3 regions of the Streptomyces sp. NPDC091209 genome follow, and region 3 is predicted to be linked to each of the others. Evidence: predicted binding sites of a transcription regulator. Region 3 holds the regulator's gene; each other region holds the start of a gene.
The links. Region 3 encodes HrcA, which represses chaperone genes, less so after heat shock. Its sites were predicted from a motif close to TTNGCACTCNGNNNNNCNGAGTGCNAA; they were not measured.
Positions count from the first base shown of each region.

Region 1 (4,457 bases), on a different contig from region 3:
GCCAGCTTCGCGAGGCGCTCCTGGAGCTTCTCGCGGTCCCAGTCGGAGTCGGTGTTCTCGATCTCGGCCTTGATCTGGTTGACGCGGCCGAGGACCTCGTCGCTGCTGCCGGCACCGTCGACGATGGTGGTGTCGTCCTTGGTGACGGTCACGCGGCGGGCGCTGCCCAGCACGTCCAGGCCGACCTGGTCGAGCTTGAGGCCGACCTCCTCGGCGATGACCTGACCACCGGTGAGGGTGGCGATGTCGCCGAGCATGGCCTTGCGGCGGTCACCGAAGCCGGGGGCCTTCACGGCGACGGCGTTGAACGTGCCGCGGATCTTGTTCACGACCAGGGTCGACAGGGCCTCGCCCTCGACGTCCTCGGCGATGATCAGCAGCGGCTTCGACGCGTTCGACTGGATGACCTTCTCCAGCAGCGGCAGCAGGTCCTGGATGGAGCTGATCTTGCCCTGGTGGATGAGGATGTACGGGTCGTCGAGGACGGCCTCCATACGCTCCTGGTCGGACACCATGTACGGGGACAGGTAGCCCTTGTCGAAGGCCATGCCCTCGGTGAAGTCCAGCTCCAGACCGAAGGTGTTGGACTCCTCGACGGTGATGACACCGTCCTTGCCGACCTTGTCCATCGCCTCGGCGATGAGCTCGCCGACCTGGCTGTCCTGGGCGGAGAGCCCGGCCACGGCGGCGATGTCGGACTTGTCGTCGATCGGGCGGGCCGTCGCGAGGAGCTCCTCGGAGACGGCCTTGACCGCGGCGTCGATGCCCTTCTTCAGGAGGGCGGGCGACGCGCCGGCGGCGACGTTGCGCAGGCCCTCGCGGACGAGCGCCTGGGCGAGCACGGTGGCGGTGGTCGTACCGTCACCCGCGATGTCGTTGGTCTTGGTCGCCACCTCCTTCACGAGCTGCGCGCCGAGGTTCTCGAACGGGTCGTCGAGCTCGACCTCGCGGGCGATGGTCACGCCGTCGTTGGTGATGGTGGGGGCGCCGAACTTCTTGTCGATGACGACGTTGCGGCCCTTGGGGCCGATCGTCACCTTCACCGTGTCGGCAAGCTTGTTGACGCCGCGCTCGAGGGCGCGACGGGCGTCCTCGTCGAACTTCAGGATCTTCGCCATGGGAGCGGTTCAGCCCTCTCGGAAAACTTGGGAGAAACGAACGGCGCCCCCAGCGCCCGGTTCATAGAGGTAGCGGGGGCCAGGGGCGCAGTTCACTGCAATGCTTGGTGCGGGGTTGTCCGGGGAATGACCCCGAACGCCCTTACCGGGTGAATTACTTCTCGATGATCGCGAGCACGTCGCGAGCCGAGAGGACGAGGTACTCCTCGCCGTTGTACTTCACCTCGGTGCCGCCGTACTTGCTGTAAAGCACGACGTCGCCGACGGTGACGTCGAGCGGAAGACGGTTACCGTCCTCGAAGCGACCCGGACCCACGGCAAGGACGACGCCCTCCTGGGGCTTCTCCTTGGCGGTGTCCGGGATGACCAGGCCAGAGGCCGTGGTCTGCTCGGCGTCGAGCGGCTGGACCACAATGCGGTCCTCGAGCGGCTTGATGGCAACCTTGGAGCTGGTGGTCGTCACGATCCGACCTCCCCCTTCGGAGATCTCACGGGGTTAACTGTCTGAGGTGGCGACCAGGTCGATCCGTCGTCGCGGGTGCCGGACCTGCCTGTCGCTATTGGCACTCTCCAGGGGGGAGTGCCAGACCTGAGACTATGACTGCGATTAGCACTCGGTCAAGCGGAGTGCCAAAGGCGTGGGCGTGGCGTGCTCCGAACGGGCCCGGACCGCACCGAACGGCGGTGTGCTGGAGGTCGTTCTCCAGCCGCCCCCGTAGGCCGTTCTCCGGCCGCCGCCTACAGGTAGTTCTCCAGCCGCGCCGGGGTGAAGCCCTCCCGCTGGATACGGCGGAGCAGCCGGAGCGTGGCGCGCGTGAGATCGGGTTCGCCGAAGTCGGCGAGGATGTCGCCCGGCCGGAGCCGGTGCGCGTCGGCCGCCCGGCCGAGGACGATCGCGGCGACCCCGCAGTCGGCGGCGGCGCGCAGGGTGATCTCGTCGTACCGGCCGTACGGGGGCCGCAGCAGCCGGGGCCTGACACCGAAGCGCCTTCTGAGCTTGTCCTGTTGTCCGCAGATCTCGGCGCGCTGGCCTGCGTAGGGCAGACCGCGCAGGGAGGCGTGGTCGAGGGTGTGGTTCTGGACGCTCGCGCCGACCGCGCGCAGCCGGGCGACGTGCCCGTACCCCGGCCCGACGACGCTGTCCGTGAGGAACATGCTGACCGGCAGCCGCAGTTCGCGGACCATGTCGACGAACCGTGGATCCCGCTCCGCCCCGTCGTCGTACGTCAGGAAGACCACCTTGTCGCGGGTGCGCACCCGGTCCACGACGGGCGGAAGTCCCGGACCCGCGGTGCGCGCGATGGTCCGGGCGGGCACCTTCGGCGCCGCGGCGAGCGGGGTGGCCAGACCCCAGCGGCGGTACGCCGACTCCTGCGGGTGCACCCGCTGGGCGGCCTTCTTGCCGAGCCGCTCGATGGGGTCGACGGACTGCGCGCAGCCGCCCAGAAGCGCCGCCACGACCAGCCCGGCGAGCGGCACCCGCACCCTCACAGGTAGTCCTCCAGGCGCGCGACCGCGTACCCCTTGGCCGTGACCGTCCTCAGGAAGCGGCGGACCATGTCGGGCATGGTGCCCTTCCAGTCCTCGCGGCCCCGGAAGTGGGTGAGGACGATGTCTCCCGGGTGCAGGTCCTGGTCCTCCTCGCGGTACTCCCAGTGGTCGACGAACACTTCCTCGTCCCAGATGGGCGCGTACGCGATCCCGCAGGACTTGGCCGCGCGCAGGGTGTCCTGGTCGTAGTTGCCGTACGGCGGGCGGAAGACGGTCGGGCGCCTGCCGAACTCCCTCTTCATCACGTCCTGCATGCCGCAGATCTCGTGCTTCTGCGCCTCGTAGGACAGCGCGGGCAGATAGGGGTGGTGCAGCGTGTGGTTGTCGAGGGTGATGCCGTGGTCGCGCATCTTCCGGAAGTACCCGTAGTCGTCCTTGACGAGGTAGTCGCTGAGGAAGGCGGTGTACGGGATCCTCAGGTCGCTCATCATCCGCAGGAACGCGGGGTCCTTCTCCTCGCCGTCGTCGACGGTGAGGAAGACGACCTTGTCCTTGGTGGGGACGGTCGTGAAGACGGGCGGCAGCCCCAGCTCCTCCTGGTCGTCGACCTCGAACCCCTTGCGGGCCTGGATGACCGGCTTCCTGGCGGGCGGCGCCGGGGGCGTCAGCGGCACCTCGGCCAGTCCCCAGCGCCTGGCGACGGCGGCGCGCCGGGCCTCGGCCAGACGGAGCCGGGAGGCGTACCCGGCGAGGGCGCGGGCGGCGGGCGCCTGGATTCCGGCCCGCGGACCGTGGGCCGGATCGGCGGCGTGCAGCCCGCCGTGAACCGGCCTGGCTGCGCCGACGCCCAGCGGGCCGTGGGCCGGCTTGGCGCCGTCGGCGCCGGGGCCGGAGGACGAGCCGGTATCGGCGCAGCCGGAGACGAGGAGGGCGAGGGCGAGGACACCGACTCCCCAGCGCGCGCCGGCCCCGTTTGCGCCGTTTTTATCATTTTGTCGTACGGGTCGCATGGAGCCGGATCCTCCCAGGTCACCGGCCCCGCGAAGGCTCCGACACCGCCGCCGGAAGCACACCGTCCACCGACTGGCCCACAATGGCCGGGTGAACGACGTCTCCTTCGCCCCCCTCCTCACCGCCGAGGGCCGCGCCCTGCTCGACGAGGTCCGCGCCACCGAACCGGCACAGGAACTGGCCGTCGCCACCCGGCTGCGCCGCGAGCACCCCGCCGAACTGGTCTCGGCGGCCCTCGGACAGGCACGGCTGCGGCAGCGGGCGGCGGCGAAGTTCGGGGCCGAGGACGCAGGACGCATGTTCTTCACCCCCAACGGGGTCGAGCAGTCCACCCGGACGACCGTGGCGGCACACCGCGCCGAGCGGCTGCGCGCGCTGGGGGTCCGCTCCGTCGCCGACCTCTGCTGCGGCATCGGCGGCGACGCCATCGCCCTGGCCCGCGCCGGAATCCGCGTCCTCGCCGTCGACCGCGATCCGCTGACGGCCGCCGCCGCCCGCGCGAACGCCGACGCCCTGGGGCTCACGGACCTGATCGAGGTGCGCGAGACGGATGTGACCCAGGTGGACACCTCGTCGTACGACGCGGTCTTCGTGGACCCGGCACGCCGGGGCGGCCGCGGCCGGATCTTCGACCCGGAGGCCTACTCGCCGCCGCTGTCCTGGGCCGTCGGCGCGGCCCTGAAGGCTCCGATCGCAGCCCTGAAGATCGCCCCCGGCATCCCGCACGAGGCGATCCCCGCCGGAGCGGAGGCCGAGTGGATCTCGGACGGCGGGGACGTGAAGGAGGCGGTGCTGTGGTTCGGCACCGAGCCGGGCCTGGTGCGCGCCACCCTGCTG
Region 1 is NZ_JBIVVR010000020.1:52,769-57,225, forward strand. Features, by position in the region: gene groL (chaperonin GroEL) at 1-1,118, opposite strand, end outside; gene groES (co-chaperone GroES) at 1,273-1,581, opposite strand; gene ACIQRL_RS37785 (polysaccharide deacetylase family protein) at 1,857-2,609, opposite strand; gene ACIQRL_RS37790 (polysaccharide deacetylase family protein) at 2,606-3,619, opposite strand; gene ACIQRL_RS37795 (methyltransferase domain-containing protein) at 3,711-4,457, shown strand, end outside.
Region 1: the regulator HrcA is predicted to act here: its motif matches at 1,726-1,752, upstream of groES (co-chaperone GroES).

Region 2 (4,457 bases), on a different contig from region 3:
TGGCCGCGGTCTACGGCGGCGAGCTGGTCGGCATCCAGGGCAACTACGACGACGTGAACCGCTTCTGCTCCGAGCTGATCGGCGACCCGGCCGGCGAGGGCTGGGGCTTCGTCAACGTCAACCTGCGGCCGTACTACGCCGAGGGCTCCAAGACGCTGGCCTACGAGATCTGCGAGCAGCTCGGCTGGAAGCTCCCCGACCAGCTCGTCGTGCCGATCGCCTCCGGCTCCCAGCTCACGAAGGTCGACAAGGGCCTCCAGGAGCTCATCAAGCTCGGGCTCGTCGAGGACAAGCCCTACAAGATCTTCGGCGCCCAGGCCGAGGGCTGCTCCCCGGTGTCCGTCGCCTACAAGGCAGGACACGACGTCGTACGGCCGCAGAAGCCGGACACCATCGCCAAGTCGCTTGCCATCGGCAACCCCGCGGACGGGCCGTACGTGCTCGACATCGCGCGGCGCACCGGCGGTGCGGTGGAGGACGTGAACGACGAGCAGATCGTCGACGCGATCAAGCTGCTCGCGCGCACCGAGGGCATCTTCGCGGAGACGGCCGGCGGGGTGACCGTGGGCGTCACGCGCAAGCTGATCGAGAACGGTCTCCTGGACCCGACCCTGACCACTGTCGTGCTGAACACCGGCGACGGCCTCAAGACCCTGGACGCGGTGGCCTCGGACACCGGGCTGACCGCGACCATCCGCCCGAACCTCGACTCCTTCCGAGAGGCTGGCCTCGCATCATGAGCGTCAACGTCCGCATCCCCACCATCCTGCGCACCTACACCGGTGGCGCCGCCGAGGTGACGGCCGAGGGCACGACCCTCGCCGAGGTCATCGGTGACCTGGAGAAGAACCACACGGGCATCGCCGCGCGCGTCCTGGACGACCAGGGCAAGCTGCGCCGCTTCGTCAACGTGTACGTCAACGACGACGACGTGCGGTTCGAGCAGGGTCTGGAGACGGCGACCCCGGACGGTGTGGGCGTCTCGATCATTCCGGCCGTCGCCGGGGGCTGATCGTTACCCTCGGTAATGCCGAACACGCAGAGTTCATCGAATTGCCCCCTCCGTGAGAGAAACGGAGGGGGCAATTCTGTATGGTTGAGGGCGCTACAGTTGGGGAAGCGACTTCGCTTTCGATGTTGGTTCCATGCCGGACGCATATGAGTACCCGTTCGGCGGCCGACAAGAAGTAGCCAAACTGCCTCCCCTTTATGGGTTGTTTATGGCATTTACGGGGCCCGAATTGCCCTGAATCCTTGCGGTCCCTCCGCATATCATTGATCAGCCATGCCCAGAATTCTCGTCCGATTGACCTGTTGCAGAGGGCAGTTGGACAGATACATTCAGCCGCGGTCGACGCGTTCCGGCGCACACCCCCAACCATTGGGGGGTGAGGTCTGACCCGGATCCGCGAAGTGTGGATCTGTGCAAGGGCCAGTAATAGGGGAGTTAGGCATGGCTCAGGGCACCGTCAAGTGGTTCAACGCGGAGAAGGGGTACGGCTTCATCGCGGTCGACGGTGGTGCGGACGTCTTCGTGCACTACAGCGCGATTCAGATGGACGGCTACCGCACCCTTGAAGAGGGTCAGCGAGTGGAGTTCGAAATCTCGCAGGGCCAGAAGGGTCCGCAGGCGGACATGGTCAAACTCGCCGTCTAGTCCGGGCGCGAACGGCCACCGACGCACTCACGCCGAGGGGCCCGCATCCCACCAGGGATGCGGGCCCCTCGTGCGTCCCCGGCGCCCTTCCCCTGTCTCGTGCGCGCCCGCGCGCCCGCGAGCGCCCCCCGTGCGAGGGCCGCACCCGGAGGGCTGTCTGGAGGGCGCTCGATGGGCTCGCTTCGCGAGCACACCTTGCTCCCGCCCGTCGCCCGACCGTCACCCCTCAACGAGCTAGCTTCGCGAGCACACCTTGCACTCGGCGGGGTCGAGTGCTAATCATTGGCGTTAGCACTCTCCCAGTGAGAGTGACAGAACTTGGATCGGGTCAGCGAGGCCCGCGGGCCTGTGGGGCAAGGAACCACAGGGCTCGCAGGCCGTCCGTCGCGGGCGCGGGCACGATCCGGAGAAATCCACCCCGTCCGGGAGGACCACTTCACATGGCCAAGATCATCGCGTTCGACGAGGAGGCACGGCGCGGTCTCGAGCGCGGGATGAACCAGCTCGCCGACGCCGTCAAGGTCACCCTCGGCCCCAAGGGCCGTAACGTCGTCCTCGAGAAGAAGTGGGGCGCGCCCACGATCACCAACGATGGTGTTTCCATCGCCAAGGAGATCGAGCTCGAGGACCCGTACGAGAAGATCGGCGCCGAGCTGGTCAAGGAAGTCGCCAAGAAGACGGACGACGTCGCCGGCGACGGTACGACCACGGCGACCGTGCTGGCCCAGGCGCTCGTGCGCGAGGGTCTGCGCAACGTCGCCGCCGGCGCCAACCCGATGGCTCTCAAGCGCGGTATCGAGAAGGCCGTCGAGGCCGTCTCCGGTGCCCTCCTCGAGCAGGCCAAGGATGTCGAGACCAAGGAGCAGATCGCTTCCACGGCCTCCATCTCCGCCGCCGACACCCAGATCGGCGAGCTCATCGCCGAGGCGATGGACAAGGTCGGCAAGGAAGGCGTCATCACCGTCGAGGAGTCCCAGACCTTCGGTCTGGAGCTGGAGCTCACCGAGGGTATGCGCTTCGACAAGGGCTACATCTCGGCGTACTTCGCCACCGACATGGAGCGTATGGAGGCCGTCCTCGACGACCCGTACATCCTGATCGCGAACTCCAAGATCGCGAACGTCAAGGACCTGCTCCCGCTCCTCGAGAAGGTCATGCAGGGCGGCAAGCCGCTGCTGATCATCGCCGAGGACGTCGAGGGCGAGGCCCTGTCGACCCTGGTCGTCAACAAGATCCGTGGCACCTTCAAGTCCGTCGCCGTCAAGGCCCCGGGCTTCGGTGACCGCCGCAAGGCCATGCTCGGCGACATCGCCATCCTCACGGGCGGCGAGGTCATCTCCGAGGAGGTCGGCCTCAAGCTGGAGAACGCGGGTCTGGACCTGCTGGGCCGTGCCCGCAAGGTCGTCATCACCAAGGACGAGACCACGATCGTCGACGGCTCCGGCTCTGCCGACCAGGTCGCCGGCCGGGTCAACCAGATCCGTGCCGAGATCGAGAACTCGGACTCGGACTACGACCGCGAGAAGCTCCAGGAGCGTCTGGCGAAGCTGGCCGGCGGCGTGGCCGTCATCAAGGCCGGTGCCGCCACCGAGGTCGAGCTCAAGGAGCGCAAGCACCGCATCGAGGACGCCGTTCGCAACGCGAAGGCGGCCGTCGAGGAGGGCATCGTCGCCGGTGGTGGCGTGGCCCTGCTCCAGGCTTCCTCGGTGTTCGAGAAGCTCGAGCTCACGGGTGACGAGGCGACCGGCGCCAACGCCGTGCGTCTGGCCCTGGAGGCCCCGCTCAAGCAGATCGCCGTCAACGGTGGTCTCGAGGGTGGCGTCATCGTCGAGAAGGTGCGCAACCTGCCCGTCGGTCACGGCCTGAACGCCGCGACCGGTGAGTACGTCGACATGATCGCCGAAGGCATCATCGACCCGGCGAAGGTGACGCGCTCTGCCCTGCAGAACGCCGCCTCCATCGCCGCGCTGTTCCTGACCACCGAGGCCGTCATCGCCGACAAGCCGGAGAAGGCCGCCGCCGGCGGCGCTCCGGGCGGCATGCCGGGCGGTGACATGGACTTCTGATCGACCTCTGGTTGATCTGCGTCCTTACCGAGGGCGGCATCCCCTGCTACGGCGGGGGGTGCCGCCCTCGGGCGTTTCCCGCTCTTCCCGCTCCCCGCGTGCCCCGCGTTTTCTGTGGGTCCCCGGTGAGCGTGGTCCGGATCACAGCGACAGGTTCCGGCACGGCGGAATGCCCTGCCCGGCGGGGCGGTTGACGCTGAGGAGCAGTTGATGCATGTGCACATACCGCACGGGATCTCCTGCCTCGCCGACCACTCGACGTCATATCGACCACCTGTTCGAGGAGCCCCCACGTGACCGCTGACGCCGCGTCCCGCGCAGCCGAGATCCTTTCCCGTCCCGTCTCGATCAACGGCCTGACCGTCCCGAACCGGATCGCCATGGCCCCGATGACCCGGATGTTCTCGCCGGGCGGTGTACCGGGGGAGAACGTCGTCGGCTACTACGCCCGCCGCGCCGCCGCGGGCGTGGGCCTCATCGTGACCGAGGGAACGTACGTCGGCCACGACTCGGCCGGACAGAGCAACGACGTGCCGCGCTTCCACGGCGAGGACCAGCTCGCCGGCTGGACGAACGTCGCCGACGCCGTGCACGCGGCGGGCGGCACGATCGTCCCGCAGCTCTGGCACATCGGCATGGTCCGCAAGGCGGGCGAGCCGCCCTTCGCCGACGCCCCGCCCGTCGGCCCCTCCGGCCTCTACAAGGAGGGCGCCGAGGTCACCGGCAAGAGCATG
Region 2 is NZ_JBIVVR010000003.1:180,139-184,595, forward strand. Features, by position in the region: gene thrC (threonine synthase) at 1-740, shown strand, start outside; gene ACIQRL_RS11005 (MoaD/ThiS family protein) at 737-1,012, shown strand; gene ACIQRL_RS11010 (cold-shock protein) at 1,454-1,657, shown strand; gene groL (chaperonin GroEL) at 2,098-3,723, shown strand; gene ACIQRL_RS11020 (NADH:flavin oxidoreductase) at 4,017-4,457, shown strand, end outside.
Region 2: the regulator HrcA is predicted to act here: its motif matches at 1,946-1,972, upstream of groL (chaperonin GroEL).

Region 3 (4,457 bases):
CTGGCGCATTCGGATGACGATAGGAGAAGCCCGGCGGTGATCACCGCGACACGCCGGAACCCGCCCCGCCGGAACCTGTCGAGCCGGAATCCGCCGTGCCGGAATCCGCCGCGCTGGAACCTGCCGTGCCGAAATCCGCCGTGCCGGAATCCGCCGTGCCGGAATCCGCCGTGCCGGAATCCGCAGCGTCGGCATCCGCCGAGCCGAAACGCTCGGCCAGGGCGTCCCGCTGGGCGCGCACGAACGCGGCGTCCACGACCGCCCCGTGACCGGGAACGTACCGCGCGTCCTCGCCGCCGACGGCGAGCAGCCGGTCGAGGGCGGCGGGCCAGCGCGACGGTACGGCGTCGGGTCCCGCCTGCGGCTCGCCGGACTCCTCGACCAGGTCGCCGCAGAACACCACCGCCGGGTCGCCCGGCACCACGACCACGAGGTCGTGGGCGGTGTGGCCCTCACCCGTCCGCACCAGCCGGACCTGGACGCCTCCGTCGAGCTCCAGGTTCCAGGTGCCCCAGACGTGGTGCCGGGGCCGTACGAGGGTGTCGGCGGCCTCCTCCGCCGCCCGCGGGTCGAGACCGTTGCGCACCGCGTCCGCGCACAGGTCCTCGCGGCCGTGTTCGTACACCCCGGCCGAGCCGCCCGCGACGAGGATCTCGGCGCCCGCGAACGCCGCGGCGCCGAACACGTGGTCGAAATGCGGGTGGGTGAGCGCGAGATGGGTCACACGCCGGCCGGCGAGGGACTGCGCCTCGGCGCGCAGCCGGGCGCCCTCCGCGAGGCTCGACCCGGCGTCGATCACCAGCGCCGCCCCCTCGCCGACGACGAGCCCGACCGTGCAGTCCCAGTCCGGAAGCCGCCGCCGCCCGACCCCGGGGGCCAGCCTTTCCCACCCCAGCTCTTCCCAAGTCAGCCTCATGCGGCGACGCTAACGGTGACCGGGTGCCGTGCACGACATCGCAGGCCCGCCCTTGCCGGGGTCGTGCCTCACCGCCGTACACTGGGCCGGGGAACGCTGGCACTCGTGTGCGTTGAGTGCCAGGCGAATGCCACGAAGGCCCCGAAGACCATCGAGTCGACTTCTGGAGGTGTGCGCGATGCTCAGTGAACGCAGGCTCGAGGTGCTCCGCGCCATCGTCCAGGACTATGTCGGCACCGAGGAACCGGTCGGTTCCAAGGCGCTCACCGAGCGGCACCGGCTGGGCGTCTCACCGGCCACCGTCCGCAACGACATGGCCGCCCTGGAGGACGAGGGCTACATCGCCCAGCCGCACACCAGCGCCGGGCGCATCCCCACGGACAAGGGATACCGGCTCTTCGTCGACAAGCTCGCGGGCGTCAAGCCGATGACCGCGCCCGAGCGGCGCGCCATCCAGAACTTCCTGGACGGAGCCGTCGACCTCGACGACGTCGTCGGACGGACCGTGCGGCTGCTCGCGCAGCTCACCCGGCAGGTCGCCGTCGTGCAGTACCCCTCGCTGACCCGCTCGACCGTGCGCCATGTGGAGCTGCTGTCACTCGCCCCCGCGCGGGTGATGCTCGTGCTGATCACGGACACCGGCCGGGTCGAGCAGCGCATGATCAACTGCCCGGCGCCGTTCGGCGAGACGACGCTGGCCGACCTGCGGGCCCGGCTCAACAGCCGGGTCGCGGGACGACCCTTCGCGGACGTCCCGCAGCTCGTCCAGGACCTCCCGGACGCCTTCGAGGCGGAGGACCGGGGTACGGTCTCGACGGTGCTCTCCACACTGCTGGAGACACTCGTCGAGGAGACCGAGGAGCGGCTGATGATCGGCGGTACCGCCAATCTCACGCGATTCGGACATGACTTCCCTCTCACCATCCGGCCGGTGCTCGAAGCACTGGAGGAGCAGGTCGTGCTCCTCAAGTTGCTTGGAGAGGCCGGGGATTCGAGCATGACCGTGCGAATCGGGCACGAGAACGCGTATGAGGGACTCAACTCCACGTCCGTGGTCTCGGTCGGCTACGGTTCGGGCGGCGAGGCAGTAGCCAAACTCGGCGTGGTCGGCCCGACCCGCATGGATTACCCGGGAACGATGGGAGCGGTACGAGCGGTGGCACGGTACGTCGGACAGATCCTGGCGGAGTCTTAAGTGGCCACGGACTACTACGCCGTACTCGGCGTGCGCCGCGACGCGTCCCAGGACGAGATCAAGAAGGCGTTCCGGAGGCTCGCTCGCGAGCTGCACCCGGACGTCAATCCCGATCCGAAGACGCAGGAGCGGTTCAAAGAGATCAACGCCGCGTACGAGGTGTTGTCGGACCCGCAGAAGAAGCAGGTCTACGACCTCGGTGGCGACCCGCTGTCCCAGCAGGGCGGCGGTGGCGCCGGCGGCTTCGGCGCGGGCGGCTTCGGGAACTTCTCCGACATCATGGACGCGTTCTTCGGCACGGCGTCGCAGCGCGGACCGCGCTCGCGCACCCGCCGGGGCCAGGACGCCATGATCCGGCTGGAGATCGAGCTCGACGAGGCGGCCTTCGGCACCACGAAGGACATCCAGGTCGACACGGCCGTCGTCTGCGCCACCTGCAACGGTGAAGGCGCGGCGCCCGGGACCTCCGCTCAGACCTGTGACATGTGCCGCGGTCGCGGCGAGGTGTCCCAGGTGACGCGGTCGTTCCTCGGCCAGGTCATGACCTCACGGCCGTGTCCGCAGTGCCAGGGCTTCGGCACCGTGGTCCCGACCCCGTGCCACGACTGCGCGGGCGACGGCCGGGTCCGGTCCCGTCGCACCCTGACGGTCAAGATCCCGGCCGGTGTGGACAACGGCACGCGGATCCAGCTCGCGGGCGAGGGCGAGGTCGGCCCCGGCGGCGGCCCCGCCGGCGACCTGTACGTCGAGATCCACGAGCTGCCGCACTCGACCTTCCAGCGGCGCGGCGACGACCTGCACTGCACGGTCACCCTCCCGATGACGGCGGCGGCCCTCGGCACCAAGGTGCCGCTGGAGACGCTCGACGGCATGGAGGAGGTCGACATCCGTCCGGGCACGCAGTCCGGCCAGTCGATCCCGCTGCACGGCCGGGGCGTCACCCATCTGCGCGGCGGCGGCCGCGGCGACCTCGTCGTGCACGTCGAGGTCACCACGCCGACCAAGCTCGACGCCGAGCAGGAACGGGTGCTGCGCGAGCTCGCGATACTGCGCGGCGAGGAGCGGCCCACCGGCCAGTTCCAGCCCGGTCAGCAGGGGCTCTTCTCCCGGCTGAAGGACGCCTTCAACGGCCGCTGATCCAGGCGCGGCGCGGGGTGGGAACACCACCCCGTGTCCGCCGCCCCGGAGGCCCGTTTCCGGGCGGACGGCCGGATTCGGACTTGCACTGAGGACGTGACAACATGCCGTCATGTCCTCCGCGCTGACCGATCTCTTCCCTCACCCGATCGTGCAGGCCCCCATGGCGGGCGGCGTCTCCGTCCCGCAGCTCGCGGCCGCCGTGTCCGAGGCCGGCGGGCTCGGCTTCCTCGCCGCCGGGTACAAGACGGCCGACGGCATGTACCAGGAGATCAAGCAGCTGCGCGGGCTGACCGGCCGTCCCTTCGGCGTCAACCTCTTCCTGCCGCAGCCGGAGTACGCGGACCCCGCGGCGGTCGAGGTGTACGCCCACCAGCTCGCGGGTGAGGCCGCCTGGTACGAGACCGAGCTCGGCGATCCGGACAGCGGCCGCGACGACGGCTACGACGCCAAGCTCGCCGTCCTCCTCGACAACCCGGTGGCGGTGGTCTCCTTCCACTTCGGCGTTCCGAGCGAGGACGTACTGGACTCGCTGCGCCGCGCCGGCATCTTCACCCTGGTCACCGCCACCACGGCCGAGGAGGCCCGCAACGTGCAGCGGGCCGGTGCCGACGCGGTCATCGTGCAGGGCATCGAGGCCGGCGGACACCAGGGCACCCACCGCGACAACCCGGAGACGGACGGCACGGGCGTCGGCCTGCTCTCCCTGGTCGCCCAGGTCCGCGAGGCCGTGCGGATCCCGGTCGTCGCGGCCGGCGGCATCATGCGCGGCAGCCAGATCGCCGCCGTCCTCGCCGAGGGCGCGGACGCGGCCCAGCTCGGCACCGCCTTCCTCGCCACCCCGGAGTCCGGCGCGAGCGCCGTGCACAAGCAGGCGCTGACCGACCCCCTCTTCGTCCGCACGGAGCTCACGCGCGCCTTCTCCGGGCGCCCGGCGCGCGGGCTGGCCAACCGCTTCATGCGCGAGCACGGCCCGTACGCCCCCGCCGCCTACCCCGAGATCCACCACCTGACCTCGCCGCTGCGCAAGGCGGCGGCCAGGGCGGGCGACGCGCAGGGCATGGCGCTGTGGGCGGGCCAGGGCCACCGCATGGCGCGCGACCTGCCCGCCGGGCAGCTCGTGGAGGTACTGAACGCAGAGATCGCGGCCGCCAAGACAGCGTTGTCGGCCGCCGACGACATCCCGGAAGAGGGTGCGGACCGATGACG
Region 3 is NZ_JBIVVR010000001.1:990,318-994,774, reverse strand. Features, by position in the region: gene ACIQRL_RS04380 (DUF3097 domain-containing protein) at 1-9, opposite strand, end outside; partial or broken gene ACIQRL_RS04375 (MBL fold metallo-hydrolase) at 203-916, opposite strand; gene hrcA (heat-inducible transcriptional repressor HrcA) at 1,095-2,111, shown strand; gene dnaJ (molecular chaperone DnaJ) at 2,112-3,248, shown strand; gene ACIQRL_RS04360 (nitronate monooxygenase) at 3,361-4,455, shown strand; gene ACIQRL_RS04355 (16S rRNA (uracil(1498)-N(3))-methyltransferase) at 4,452-4,457, shown strand, end outside.